DNA from 3 places in the Anaerospora sp. genome. Region 1 is predicted to be linked to each of the others. Evidence: predicted binding sites of a transcription regulator. Region 1 holds the regulator's gene; each other region holds the start of a gene.
What was found. Region 1 encodes HrcA, which represses chaperone genes, less so after heat shock. Its sites were predicted from a motif close to TGTTAGCACTCNNNNNNNNNGAGTGCTAACA; they were not measured.
Positions count from the first base shown of each region.

Region 2: a site for HrcA is predicted at 2,436-2,466, ahead of groES (co-chaperone GroES). Genes of this name have one in related genera too.
Region 3: a site for HrcA is predicted at 2,418-2,448, ahead of htpG (molecular chaperone HtpG). Genes of this name have one in related genera too.

Region 1 is NZ_DALZUO010000002.1:285,934-290,445, forward strand. Features, by position in the region: gene hemW (radical SAM family heme chaperone HemW) at 1-1,134, shown strand; gene hrcA (heat-inducible transcriptional repressor HrcA) at 1,239-2,270, shown strand; gene RTR76_RS03455 (TCP-1/cpn60 chaperonin family protein) at 2,349-3,935, shown strand; gene grpE (nucleotide exchange factor GrpE) at 3,953-4,507, shown strand.
Region 2 is NZ_DALZUO010000003.1:64,759-69,270, reverse strand. Features, by position in the region: gene RTR76_RS03920 (hypothetical protein) at 33-233, shown strand; gene groL (chaperonin GroEL) at 424-2,070, opposite strand; gene groES (co-chaperone GroES) at 2,111-2,395, opposite strand; gene RTR76_RS03905 (response regulator) at 2,593-3,174, opposite strand; gene RTR76_RS03900 (histidine kinase N-terminal domain-containing protein) at 3,178-4,512, opposite strand, start outside.
Region 3 is NZ_DALZUO010000005.1:166,988-171,499, forward strand. Features, by position in the region: gene RTR76_RS06810 (amino acid permease) at 1-374, shown strand, start outside; gene htpG (molecular chaperone HtpG) at 415-2,376, opposite strand; gene RTR76_RS06820 (LysR family transcriptional regulator) at 2,527-3,420, opposite strand; gene RTR76_RS06825 (CidA/LrgA family protein) at 3,539-3,913, shown strand; gene RTR76_RS06830 (LrgB family protein) at 3,907-4,512, shown strand, end outside.

The DNA.
Region 1 (4,512 bases):
ATGAATTTAGGATTATATATCCACATCCCTTTTTGCAAGCAAAAATGTTTATATTGTGATTTCCCTTCCTACTCTCATCTGGAGAGCTTATACGAAAGCTATATTGACGCCTTGTGCCGGGAAATCACCGGACAAGGTGTTCTTTTTTCATCTTATCAGGTTGATACGATATACATAGGAGGCGGAACACCCTCAGTTCTGCCTGCCGCCTTGTTGCTGAAAGTGATTGGGGCGCTAAACAAAAGTTTTACTATTACCTCGGATGCGGAAATCTCTATGGAAGCAAATCCTGGCACGGTGAATCATGATATGCTGACAGCACTGCGGTCTCATGGTGTGAACCGCATTAGCTTTGGCGTGCAGTCATTTTCTGATACGCTGCTGCAGGAAGTCGGTCGTATTCATACAGGCGATGATGGAATTCATGCCGTCCGGACCGCACAGCAGGCCGGGTTTTCCAATGTAAATATTGACCTGATGTATGGATTGCCCGTGCAGACACTAAAAGATTTCCAAAAAAGTCTCCGGCTGGCATATGAACTGGCTATTCCTCATATTTCAGTATATGGGTTAAAAGTGGAAGAAGAAACTCCCTTTGCGAATCGTCTCGCTTCAGGTAAATTAATACTGCCTTCCGAAGAAGAGGAAGAGGCGATGTATGACGAGACAGTCGAATATTTAACACTAAGTGGCTACCAACGGTATGAAATATCAAATTATGCGCTGCCGGGGTTTTCCTGCCGGCATAACTTAAAATATTGGAACTACTCTTCTTATCTCGGAATAGGCGCGGCTGCTCATTCCTTTATTAATGGCGAGCGGCTGGCGAATACGCGCGATGTCCGTACCTACCTTAAGCGTGTAAACAGCGGCCAATCACCTGTTGAGGTTAAAGAAATTCCGGATGAACCTGTTCAAATGGCCGAATTTTGTTTTTTGGGACTTCGCACGGCAGCGGGAATATCCAATGATACCTTTTATCGGTTCTTCGGAAAAAGTCTTCAACAGATGTTTGGAAAACCCTTAGCATCTTTAGAAGCTAAAGGATTGATTTGTATGGAAAACCAATCAGTAAAGCTAACTCCCCTTGGGATGAAATACGGTAACTCGGTTTTTCAGGCTTTTTTACCTTAACTGTCGATAAAACAGGATGACATCTTGACATGAGCGGCAAGGAGTGATATGTTTTAATTAGGTGTTAGCACTCCCTGCGATAGAGTGCTAACAATAGGAGGTGAATGCTTTTGGACGAGAGAAAACGTAAGATTCTGCAGGCTATTATTGACGACTATATTTCTACAGCGGAACCGATTGGCTCAAGAACGATTGCCCGTAAATATGACTTGGGCATCAGTCCGGCAACTATTCGTAATGAAATGTCTGATTTGGAAGTGCTGGGGTACCTGGAACAGCCTCATACGTCGGCAGGGCGAATTCCTTCGGCCAAAGGCTATCGGTTCTATGTGGACTGCTTATTAGCGCCGCCTACAATCAGTGATCAGGAAATTCTTCTGATTGATCGTTGGTATGAGGCTAAGGCCCGGCGGATCGAAGGCGTCTTTCAGGAAACTGCTAAAATTTTATCTCGTATGACCCGCAATGTATCGCTTGTTCTGGCGCCGCAAATGTCGCAGTGTGTGTTCAAATACATGCAGTTTCTGCCATTGGATGAGCGCAGAGCCATCATTATAATAGTGACAGATACGGGGTTTATTGATAATAAGGTAATTGATATTCCGGAAGGAACATCGTTAAGTGATTTGCAGAGCATAGCTGAGCTTATCAATAACCGGTTAGCCGGATTACCGCTGGACCGTATTAAATTATCACTCCTCAGACAAATAAAACAAGATGTCGTGGCCGATTCTCTTATTTATAAAGCGGCTCTTGAAGTATTGGGAAGCGCTGTATCGGTCGACAGAAAGGACCGGGTATATACCGGCGGCACTACTCAATTATTGGAACAGCCGGAATTTCGTGATGTTGATAAAGTAAAAGGCCTGCTTTCCATGCTGGAAGAAGAACAACTGCTTAGTGATATTCTTCACATGCAGGACACAGACCACTTACTTGTCACTATTGGTCAGGAAAACAAGTTCTCCGGTATTCAGGATTGCAGTGTCATTCAGGCGACCTATCGTGTTGATGGTCAGGTAGTTGGTACGGTAGCGGTCTTGGGACCAACCCGCATGGAGTATGGTAAGATCATTGGCGTGCTCGGTTTTATGCAGCGCCATTTGGGAGATGTATTAAAAAAATACGGTGTCTGAAACAGTTTGTGAAAACGGGCAGACGGAATAGTCTGCCCGCAAGAAGCATTACATATATAGGTATGGGAGGATTCCGACATGAATCTCAAGCAGGCAGCCGGCAGCGGTGCGGAAGTTGATGAACGTTTAGCTGCGTTAGTCACCAACGCAAATGCTGTAAGAGCAATCACGGCGGCTGTAGAAGGAACAATTGGTCCTAAAGGACTGGACACGATGCTGGTAGACCGCTTTGGTGAAGTCATCATCACAAATGATGGTGTGACTATTCTTGATAAGATGGATGTCAATCATCCTGCGGCAAAAATGCTGATTAATACGGCAAAAGCACAGCAAGCCGAGGTAGGCGATGGGACAACAACTGCGACTATTATGGCTGGTGGTCTTGTAGCGGAAGGTGTTAATCAGGTTTTGCGGGGTGTTCCGGTGGCCAGGGTTATCGAAGGTGTGAAATTTGGAATTGCACAGGCGCTTGAGCAAGTGGCAGTTAATTGCCGTCGTGTGTCAGATATACAGGATCCAATTTTACGCAATATCGCAATGATAGCCGGTCGGGAGCATCAGGATATCGCCGATTTGGTAGTAGAAGCTGCCCGGCTGATTGGTGTAGAAAAATTAACAGAGAATAATTTTAAGCTGGCAGAAATTATAACGGCTCAAGAAGGAGCCGCTAATGAAGTGTTTTTAGGCGTTATTGTTGATAAAGAGCGCATGAACAAGGAAATGCCGGCAGTGGTGGAAAACGCTAAAGTGCTTTTAATTGATGATGCCTTGGAGCCGGAAGAAATTGGAGATGAGGCATTAAGTACAGAAGCCGGATTTAAGCGTTACATAGAATTACAAAATGAATTTAAAGAAAATAGTAAGAAAATTGTTGAGCTTGGTGTTAATGTCGTTTTAGTCGACAGAGGTGTTCACACTGATGCTGAGGAAATTTTGGCTGATGCCGGTATAATGGTTATTCAGCGGGTGGCCGCTAAGGACCTCAGAAGGGCGGCTGAACATACAGGTGCACGGATGCTCAAGCGTACAGGGCTTAAAAAAGAAACGGCAGACCTGGAAAAATATCTGGGCATCGCCCATCGGGTTTATGAAGATGAGAAGCTGGAGCATGTTCGCATTCTAGGTGGTAAGGGTAAACCGATGGCTACTATTTTAGTCGGTGCCGCAACAGAAGAAGTCGTTGGCGAACGGATGCGTATTGCTAAAGATGCAGCATCCAGTGTGCAGGCTGCAGTCAAAGGCGGCTATGTACCGGGCGGTGGATCTATTGAAATTGCGCTAGCCCGAAAAGTAGAAAAATCCCGGGAACATCTTAAGGGTATGGCAGCATATGGTGTAGATTGTGTAGTGAATGCTTTGAAGCGGCCATTATCGCAGATTGTAGAAAATGCCGGATTTAATCCTCTGGAAAAAGTTGAAGATGTAGTTGCTGCTCAGATGGCGGGACAGATGGATTATCTTGGTATTGATTGCGATACAGGCTTAGTAACCGACATGCTTGCGGTAGGAGTTGTCGATCCGGTGCCTGTCAAACTTCATGCGATAAAGGCGGCAGGCGAAGTTGCTGTGGCAATTTTACGGATTGATACCATAATTAAGAAAAAAGAGGATGCCGCCAACAGCACGCAAGGAAGTGCTGCATCAGCTGGTATGCCTGATTTTTAAAATTTGAGGTGAAGTGAATGGCAGAGAACGTAGAAAAAGAAGAAGTAGTTCTGGAAACGCCGGACATTGATACGGCGGCCGAAGAAGTTTGCTTTCAGTCTTCCGATGTGGAGAGGATGCTGGCTGCGATAGCCGAAAAAAATCGCCTTCATGAAGAAATGGCGGAACGTTTAAAACGTTTGCAAGCTGATTTTGATAATTTCCGCCGCCGCACGCGTCAGGAAAAAGAAGAGCTTTCCGGTATTGTTACAGAGGAAGTTCTGTTAAAACTCCTGCCGGTTATTGATAATTTTGAACGTGCTTTATCTACAGCAGGTAAGGCGGATGTTGAATCTTTGCGTTCCGGTGTTGAAATGATTTATCGTCAGTTATTCCAGAGTCTTGAATTGCTCGGTCTCGCACCTGTTCAGGCAGTTGGGGAAAGCTTTAATCCTCAGCAGCATGAAGCTGTTATGCGGGTGGAGGATGAAGCAAAAGCGGATGGAACGATTGTCGAGGAATTTCAAAAGGGCTATATGGTCCGTAATAAAGTAATTCGCCCCAGCATGGTTAAGGTTGTAAGCAATATTTAATTCGT
Region 2 (4,512 bases), on a different contig from region 1:
TAAACTGTATAAAATTTATGGGAGTTACAATTATGAAATGTGATGATGTGGATGGATTAATACTTTTAGCTATTGCAGTTACTATTTTGGGACATATCATTGGATTTGGCGCAGAATTATTAGCTCAACGCTGCGAAAGAAAAGAACGATTCAGAAATGAAAGAACAGAAAATGCTTTGAGCGAGCTGCTTACTAATTTTGAACAGAGAATTAGCAAGTTAGAAAATCTTTGACCGCCCAATAGGCGGCATAAAAAGAGGCTCCCCACAAGTTCATGCGAACTCATGAGAAGCCTCAGCTAACTTAACCTGGTCACTCATCCAAGTTGAATTAGTTTTTTTATTGATGAAATTGGTCAGGCTGTGTTCCTTAAGGATTTATCGCACAATAGACCCTTATATGCCACAAGCTAGAGAGGCGTGATTACATCATGCCGCCCATGCCACCCATGCCGCCCATTCCACCCATACCGCCCATTCCTGCTGCTGCGCCGCCGTCTTTTTCCGGTTTGTCAGCAACAAGAGTTTCGGTAGTAAGAACCATCGCTGCAATGCTTGCTGCATTTTGCAGGGCAGAGCGAGTTACTTTGGCAGGATCTACAATACCAGCAGCAATCATATCAACATACTCTTCGGAAAGAGCATTGAAGCCGATACCTTTGCCAGTCTTTTTCACGTTTGCTACAACAACGGAGCCTTCCAGGCCGGCATTGTTGGCAATTTGACGTACTGGTTCTTCAATAGCGCGTTTAACGATTTGAATACCGGTTTTAACGTCGCCAACTGCCTCTAAGCCTTCAAGTGCAGGCAGAATGTCGATGAAGGTAGTGCCGCCGCCAGCTACAATACCTTCTTCTACTGCAGCGCGAGTAGCATTTAAAGCATCTTCAATGCGAAGTTTTTTCTCTTTCAGCTCAACTTCAGTAGCTGCGCCTACTTGAATAACCGCTACGCCGCCAGCCAGTTTAGCCAGACGCTCTTGCAGTTTTTCTCTATCGAAATCGGAAGTAGTTTCTTCCACTTGTGCTTTGATTTGGCTAACGCGTTTTTTGAGTTCTTCAGCGTCGCCATAACCTTCAACAATGGTAGTTTCTTCCTTGGATACGCGGATTTGACGAGCACGGCCCAGATCTTCCAGAGTTACGCTGTCAAGTTTGCGTCCCAATTCTTCGGTAATAACCGCACCACCGGTAAGAATGGCAATGTCTTCGAGCATTGCTTTACGACGGTCGCCAAAGCCAGGAGCTTTAACAGCAACAGCGCGGAAAGTACCACGAAGTTTGTTGACAACCAAAGTTGCCAGTGCTTCGCCTTCTACGTCTTCAGCAATAATCAGCAATTCTTTACCTGCTTGCACTACTTTTTCAAGAGCAGGCAGCATATCGGCAATCGCACCAATTTTGCGGTCAGTGATCAGGATATACGGCTCATTAATAACCGCTTCCATTTTGTCTGCATCAGTAATCATGTAAGGGGAAATGTAGCCGCGGTCGAATTGCATACCTTCAACCACTTCCAGTTCAGTTCCCATACCTTTTGATTCTTCAACAGTAATTACGCCGTCTTTGCCTACTTTTTCCATAGCTTCGGCAATAAGTTTACCGATTTCTTCGTCGCCAGCGGAAATAGAAGCTACCTGCGCAATTGCTTCTTTGCCTTCTACTGCAATTGCACTGCTTTTAATCTCGGTTACGAGTGTTTTAACAGCAGTTTCAATGCCTTTTTTCAGGATCATTGGATTTGCACCGGCTGCAACGTTGCGCATACCTTCGCGAATCATAGCCTGAGCTAAAAGGGTAGCTGTCGTGGTGCCGTCGCCTGCTACGTCATTCGTTTTAGTAGCAACTTCTTTCACCAATTGAGCTCCCATATTTTCAAACGGATCTTCCAGGTCAATGTCACGGGCAATCGTTACACCATCATTAGTAATAGTAGGTGCACCGAATTTTTTGTCCAGAACAACATTGCGGCCTTTAGGTCCAAGAGTAACCTTTACAGCATTAGCCAGTGCGTTTACGCCTCTTTCCAGTGCGCGGCGTGCTTCTTCGTCAAAAAGAATTTGCTTAGCCATTTATGTATTACCTCCACAAATTTATTTTTAAATTAAGAAGTTATTCAACGATTGCCAGGATATCTCTTTCACTAAGAATCAGATAATCTTGGCCGTCGAGTTTCACTTCAGTACCAGCATACTTGGAGAATATAACTTTGTCGCCGTCTTTTACTTCCAGCGCCACGCGTTGTCCGTTCTCCAGTACTTTACCAGTGCCAACAGCTACGATCAGGCCTTCCTGGGGTTTTTCCTTGGCAGTATCGGGAAGCAGGATACCACTCTTGGTTTTTTCTTCTCTTTCCAGTACCTTAATGACTACTCTGTCGCCTAATGGCTTAATCATTGAAAAGACCTCCTTTTATATAACTTTTGTTTTGACTTCTTGTTAGCACTCGATGATGGCGAGTGCTAATTACAATACTAATATTATCTAATTTAACTGTAAAAATCAAGGGGCTTAGGCAAAAAATGCATATTTTTTTTGCCAAAAAAAAAACCGCCTTTGGTAAGTTTTTCACCTTCTGGCGATTTTATACAATCTCATTTTTTTTTGGTTGACGCTTCGACTATTGCTTCCGCCACTTCACGGATCGATTTCCGTTTACTCATACTGTATTGTTGAATACGGCGATACGCTTCATTTTCACTCAGGTTATATGCATCCATGAGTATGCCTTTCGCCCGGTCAAGAATTTTGCGAGTTTCGAGCGAGTTTTTCACGTCTTCCAATTCCCGTTCCAGTTCCGCAAACTCCTGGAAGCGGGAAATAGCAATTTCCATAGCAGGAAAAAGATTTACCTCTTTAACTGGCTTAACCAAATAGGCCAAAACACCGGAATCCTTAGCTTTCTCCACAATATCCTTTTGACTGAAAGCAGTCAGAAGCAATACAGGCGCTAATTTCTCATTAGAGATAATTTTGGCAGCAGTAATGCCGTCCATTTCTGGCATTTTAATATCCATGATGACCAGGTCGGGGCGATGTTTGCGGGCTAAATCAACGGCTTTAACACCATCGGTAGCTTCGCCTACCACCGTATGGCCTGCCTCTTCCAGAAGTTCACGCAAGTCCATGCGGATGATGGATTCGTTATCAGCAACTACAATTCGTAAGTTTTCCATGGATTACTCTCCCTCCCTTGGTCTAGGAATGGTAATACAGGCATGAGTGCCGTTTTTGCAATATAATTCAAAACGACCGCCTAAATCTGTCTCAATGAGTGTACGGACAATTTGGAGGCCAAGACTGCTGGAAGAACGCTGCCCGAAATGTTCCGGCAGACCAACACCATTGTCATAGATATCAATCTGATACGTATCAGGCAATATTGCAATATCAAGTCCGATCAGACCTTCTTTGAGACCAATAAAACCATGCTCTATCGAGTTCTGGATCAACTCATTAATAACAAGTGCCAAACTTGTAGCCTGCTCAGAAGGCATGATCACCGTCTGACCGTTAAAGATTGTTTGTATGTTAAAATTGGGCTCCAGCATATTTTGAATCACCAGGTCCAAAATATTCTTTGCAACTTCGGCGACATCGATCACTTCTGCATCTTGCTGGGATAAGAATTCATGCACAACTGATATGCTTAAAATCCGGTTGACACTTTCTCTAAGAGCTGCTTTTACTTCATCAGACTGAGTGCGGCGTGCCTGCAGTCGCAGCAGACTGGCAATTGTCTGCAGATTATTTTTGACACGGTGATGAATTTCCTGGATGACAGCTGACTTAATCAACAGTTCTTTTTCTTTTTGCTTCAGTTCGGTCACATCGGCAGTGATAACAACTGTGCGAACCGTTTTGCCAGCTACTATGATAGGAATTGCCCGCTGAACAAGAACCATCTGTCCTTGTTCCAGTTCTTCTTCATTGGCAATTTGAGTACTGGCTGCCTTTTGAGCCAGGCGCAAATTGATACGGCGGTCATAGACTCGGCGCCCTACCATTCGTCCTACACCCATAATATTATATATGCTGTTGGCAGCAGCATTAGCAAAAATAATTTCACCTTGCTCATCAACTAAGATGATGCCATCGCGTGCAGATAACTGACGGTAGACAGCGCCACCGCGGCTGTGTGTCATACTTAACAGCATGTTGGCAGTCTCCATGAGGATATTTTGCCCCAGCACCGTTTCAACTCCACCCGTCTCAAAGCTGACAACTGCTATAATGTTGCCTTCATCATCGTACAAGGCTGAAGTTTGCATTTCGGCAACCAGGCCGATTGCCCATTCGCGCTGTCCGGCAATATGCTCACCCGAGTTTAATGTACGCCATACAAGCGGCTCTTCTGCTGACTGAACAGTAGACCCCAGCAAATTGGTTCTATCTTTAACCAATGTAGTATTCGGTCTTGCTTGAGCAACAATGACCAGAAACTGTTCATGAATCGCCCGCGAATAAACAGTAGCTTGAGCGTGAGATAGATCGCTGGCAAGCTGCAATAGAGT
Region 3 (4,512 bases), on a different contig from region 1:
GTGGGTTTTCCCTGCTTTTTGCCTATGTAGTTATTCTAGCCTCTCATTATAAGTTTCGTAAGGAACATGGCTGCTCACCTGATGGCAAGTGCCAGCTTCCCGGCTACCCCTATACTTCGTGGCTGGCTTTGGCAAGCTGCATATTAATCATTGCCAGTATGCCTCTTATTCCGGGGCAGGGAGCGGGTCTTGCGGCTGGAATGGGTTTAGTTCTTCTGTTCTCAGGAATTTATATTGGTCAAAAGTTCTATCATAAAAGAGCAGCAAGTGCACTCGGAGTTGCCGGGGAGCAGCTTCAATTTGAAACCGCTGAGGAACTGGCGCCTGATCAGTCTAAAATTGAACAAAAAAAGAATATTCACGAACAAGAATAAAAAGCGTTGCCTTGCAGAAAGCAGGGCAACGCTTTTATATTTAGCTTCTTGTACGGGCCATTAGACGGGACATTTTATCTGCAAAACCAATTGGATCTTCTGGCGGCAGACCTTCAATCAGCATGGCCTGAACATAAAGCAAATCGCAATAATCCTGGAAGGCTTCCGAATCAGGAGCAGTTTGATATAGATTCTTAAGTGCAGCAAATACTTCGTGATCAGGATTAAGTTCAAGAATACGTTTCGCTTTGAACATAGTCTTGTTCATTTCGGCCAGAATCTGTTCCATAGAGAGGCTGATGCCGCTATTGTCACTGACTAGGCAAACTGCGCTTGATTTTAAACGGCTGCTAATTTTAACATCAGCAATTTTACCATTCAAGTGCTCTTTTACTGCTTTAATCAATCCTTCATTTTCCTTGGCAAGAGCTTCGGTATCTTTTTTGCTTTCTTCTGTATCGATTTCGTCAAGATTCAAATCCCCGCGGCTGACGGACTGGAAATTCTTTTCTTTGTATTCCCGTAAAGCGTCAATAGCAAATTCGTCTACCTGGTCAAACAGATAAAGGACTTCAATTCCTTTTTCACGCAGCAGCTCCAGCTGAGGCAGGCGCTCTACCGAGGCCTGATCTTTGCCGGTAGCATAATAGATCGATTTTTGGTTTTCTTTCATACGCTGCAAGTACTCATCCAGGGTAGTCAGTTCTTCGGCTGAGCGGGAGGAGGAGAATAATAACAAATCTTTTAACTTTTCTCTGCTTTGGTAATCGGAATAAACACCGATTTTAATTGCCCTGCCAAATTCTTTCCAAAATTTTTCGTATTTTGGGCGGTCTTTGCTTAATAGGCCAGTCAATGCCTTGAGGACATTCTTTTCCAAATTCTTGCCGATTAGTTTTAGCTGACTGCTGTGCTGCAGAAGCTCCCGGGAAATGTTTAAGGAAAAGTCAGGTGAATCAACTAAGCCTCGGACAAAGCGCAGGTATTCAGGCAATAAGTCCTTACAGTTGTCCATGATGAAAATTTGTTTTGAATAAAGCCGGATACCGGCAGCAGCCTCGCGATCATAGAAGTCATAAGGAGCATGAGAAGGAATAAACAAGAGTGACGTGTATTCAACAGCGCCTTCTGCTTTGTTATGAAGAATTTCCAAAGGTTCTTCCCAGTCGTGGAACAGATTTTTGTAGAAATCGTGATATTCTTCATTCGTTATGGAGGCTTTGCTCTTTGTCCACAACGGCGTCATGGAGTTTAACGTACGTAACTCTATAACTTCTTTTACCGGTGCATCTTCAATAACCTTGCCCTCTGCATCGCGTTCACGCTCTTCTATTACAAAATTCATTTTAATGGGGTAGCGGATATAGTCGGAGTATTTTTTTATTAGGGATTGAATATTGGTGGTCGTTAAGAAGTTTTGCTCCGGCTTTTCAGGGGAGTGAAACTCTGGTTTTAGGCTTAGGGTAAGCGTAGTTCCGCGCTGCGGTTTGTCAATTTCCTCAATCGTATATGTACCATCACCGGTTGATTCCCATTTAATGCCCTTCTCCTGGCCGGGAGCACGCGTCAGGAGGGTTACTTTATCAGCAACCATAAAAGCTGAATAAAAACCAACGCCGAATTGACCGATTAACTCATGATCAGCAGTTGCTTCGTTCTCTTTGAGCTTTTCAAAAAAAGCTTTGGTACCTGATTTGGCAATTGTACCAATGTTTTCAATTACCTCATCATAGGTCATGCCAATACCATTATCAGAAATCGTTAATGTGTGGCTGTTTTCATCGGGAACAATAAAAATTTCAAAATCACGGTTGTTCTCGAGTAAGTCTTGATTTGTTAATGACTCAAAGCGAATCTTATCAATTGCATCAGAGGCATTAGAGATGAGTTCCCGTAAAAATATTTCCCGGTTAGTATAAATAGAATGAACCATTAAATCCAGCAGTTGTTTGGTTTCTGCCTGAAATTCCCTGGTTTCTTTGGTAATAGCTTGTTCAGTCATGCATATTCTCCTTTTTAAGTAATTTTAAGTGAATAAGCGATTGTTAGCACTCTAGTTAAATGAGTGCTAACGTTATTTCTATCATAACGCGATATTTGTGTAAAATCAATTATTTTTCCAGCAAAATATGCAAAATTTACAGCTTATTTACTATTGACCCTGTTTCAAAAAGAAATTTTTAGTGAATTTTAACCATTCCCGGGCGGCAAAAGATAAGTAACGGTTTTTTTTACGGATAATAGCTAGTTTCCAGGGAATAACCGGATCTGTTAAGGGGATGCAGCGGAAACGCTCGCTGTCTAACCCCTTGCAGATTGTTTCCGGTAATAGGGCGATGCCAAGCTTTGCACCTACCATTTCTCCGATAAAATCCCATTGCGAGCTTTGGCAGGCAATAGCAGGCCGGAAGCCTCTGGCCTGGCATTGGTCGAGAATGTGATCATATAAAGAAAAATCCTCTTTATATAACACAAAGGGTTCCTCCTTGAGATCCGATAAGGTGAGTTCAGGCTTTTCGGCAAGTGGATGATCGCGGTACAAAACAATGCATAATGCTTCATTCACAAAAGAAAAAATTTCTAACCCATCCAGGCTTGCCGGCAGGGCGATTACACCAATGTCCAGTGTCCCCTCTTCAACACCTCTTTCGATTTGCTTTGAGCCAACCTCAATTAATTTGATTTGAATATGCGGGTAAGTTTGTCTGAAGAGGCCAATTACTTTAGGGAAAAAGCGTGCGCCCACCATGGGGGGGAGACCAATGGTGATCTCGCCACGCTGCAGGTTAAATATTTCGCTTAATTCGGAGGTGAGATCCTGAAACTCCAGAACAACATGCTGCGCTTTTTCGAAAACTGCTTTCCCGGCATCGGTTAATTCAATCTCCCGCCCAGTTCGCTCCAGGAGAGTAACATTTAATTCGTTTTCAAGAGTTTTAATTACTTTACTGATAGAGGGCTGACTGACACGCAGAGTTTGTGACGCTTTTGTAAAACTTTTTTGGCGGGCTACTTCAAGAAAGTAACTTAAATGCAATATATCCACATGAATCCTCCGATGCTAACTGCATTATAGCTTTAACGCATAGCTGTTATATATTACAAGTATTTTATTATTCCTGCCAGCCGCTGTAGACTGTTAAACATGACAGGAGTGAGGAAATATGCAATTTTTGAAAACTACAGGTCAGGTTTTGTTGTTATGTGGTATTAGTGTAATTGGAAATAGCCTTTCCGAGCTGAGTGGAATGGACATTCCTGGAAATTTAGTTGGCATGGCAATTCTTTTTGGATTACTGGAGTACAAGGTAATTGCTTTAGACTGGGTTGAGGCAGGAGCAAATTTTTTAATTGCTGAATTATTATTGTTTTTCATCCCCTCTGCTATTGGGATCATGCAGTACGAGAATATATTTGCCAGTAAAATAGGGGCGCTGCTGTTTGTTTTGGTTTTCAGTATCATAGCAGTGCTGCTTTTTGTAGTATTTTCGACTGAACTGGTCAGTCGCTACCGGGGAAGAAGGGAAAAGGCATGTTAATGTTATTTGGACTGGTGCTGACGATTATTGTTTATGGAATTGCTAAGCTTATTTACCAGCGATCATCTATGCTGCTGCTATCACCGCTTATTGTTTGTCCGATTATTTTGATTACCCTGCTGACTATTTCCCATATTTCCTTTAAGGCTTATGACCAGGGCGGACATCTGCTTAGCTTAATGCTGCAGCCGGCGACAGTTGCTTTTGCCGTACCGATGTATAGATACCGGGCAATCATTAGAAAATATCTTGCAGAGCTTATCATCAGCGTAACTGGTGGGGCAATTGTGGCTATTTTTACTTCCGTAAGTGCAGCTGAATTAATGGGACTTGATTCTCAGATTGCGACTAGCCTGGCTCCGCGGTCAATTACTACACCGATGGCCATTAATGTTGCTCAGGTCTTAGGCGGGGACCCTTCGATGACCGCCGTATTTGTGATTGCTACGGGAGTGCTTGGCGTATTATTGACATCATCGGCGCTAAAATGGGGCTCCATTAAGCGGCCTGTTACCAGAGGTATGATGTTTGGCATAAGCGCTCATGGGACAGGGACATCGAAAGCGTATGAAATGGGAGTCCTGGAAGGGGCAATTGCC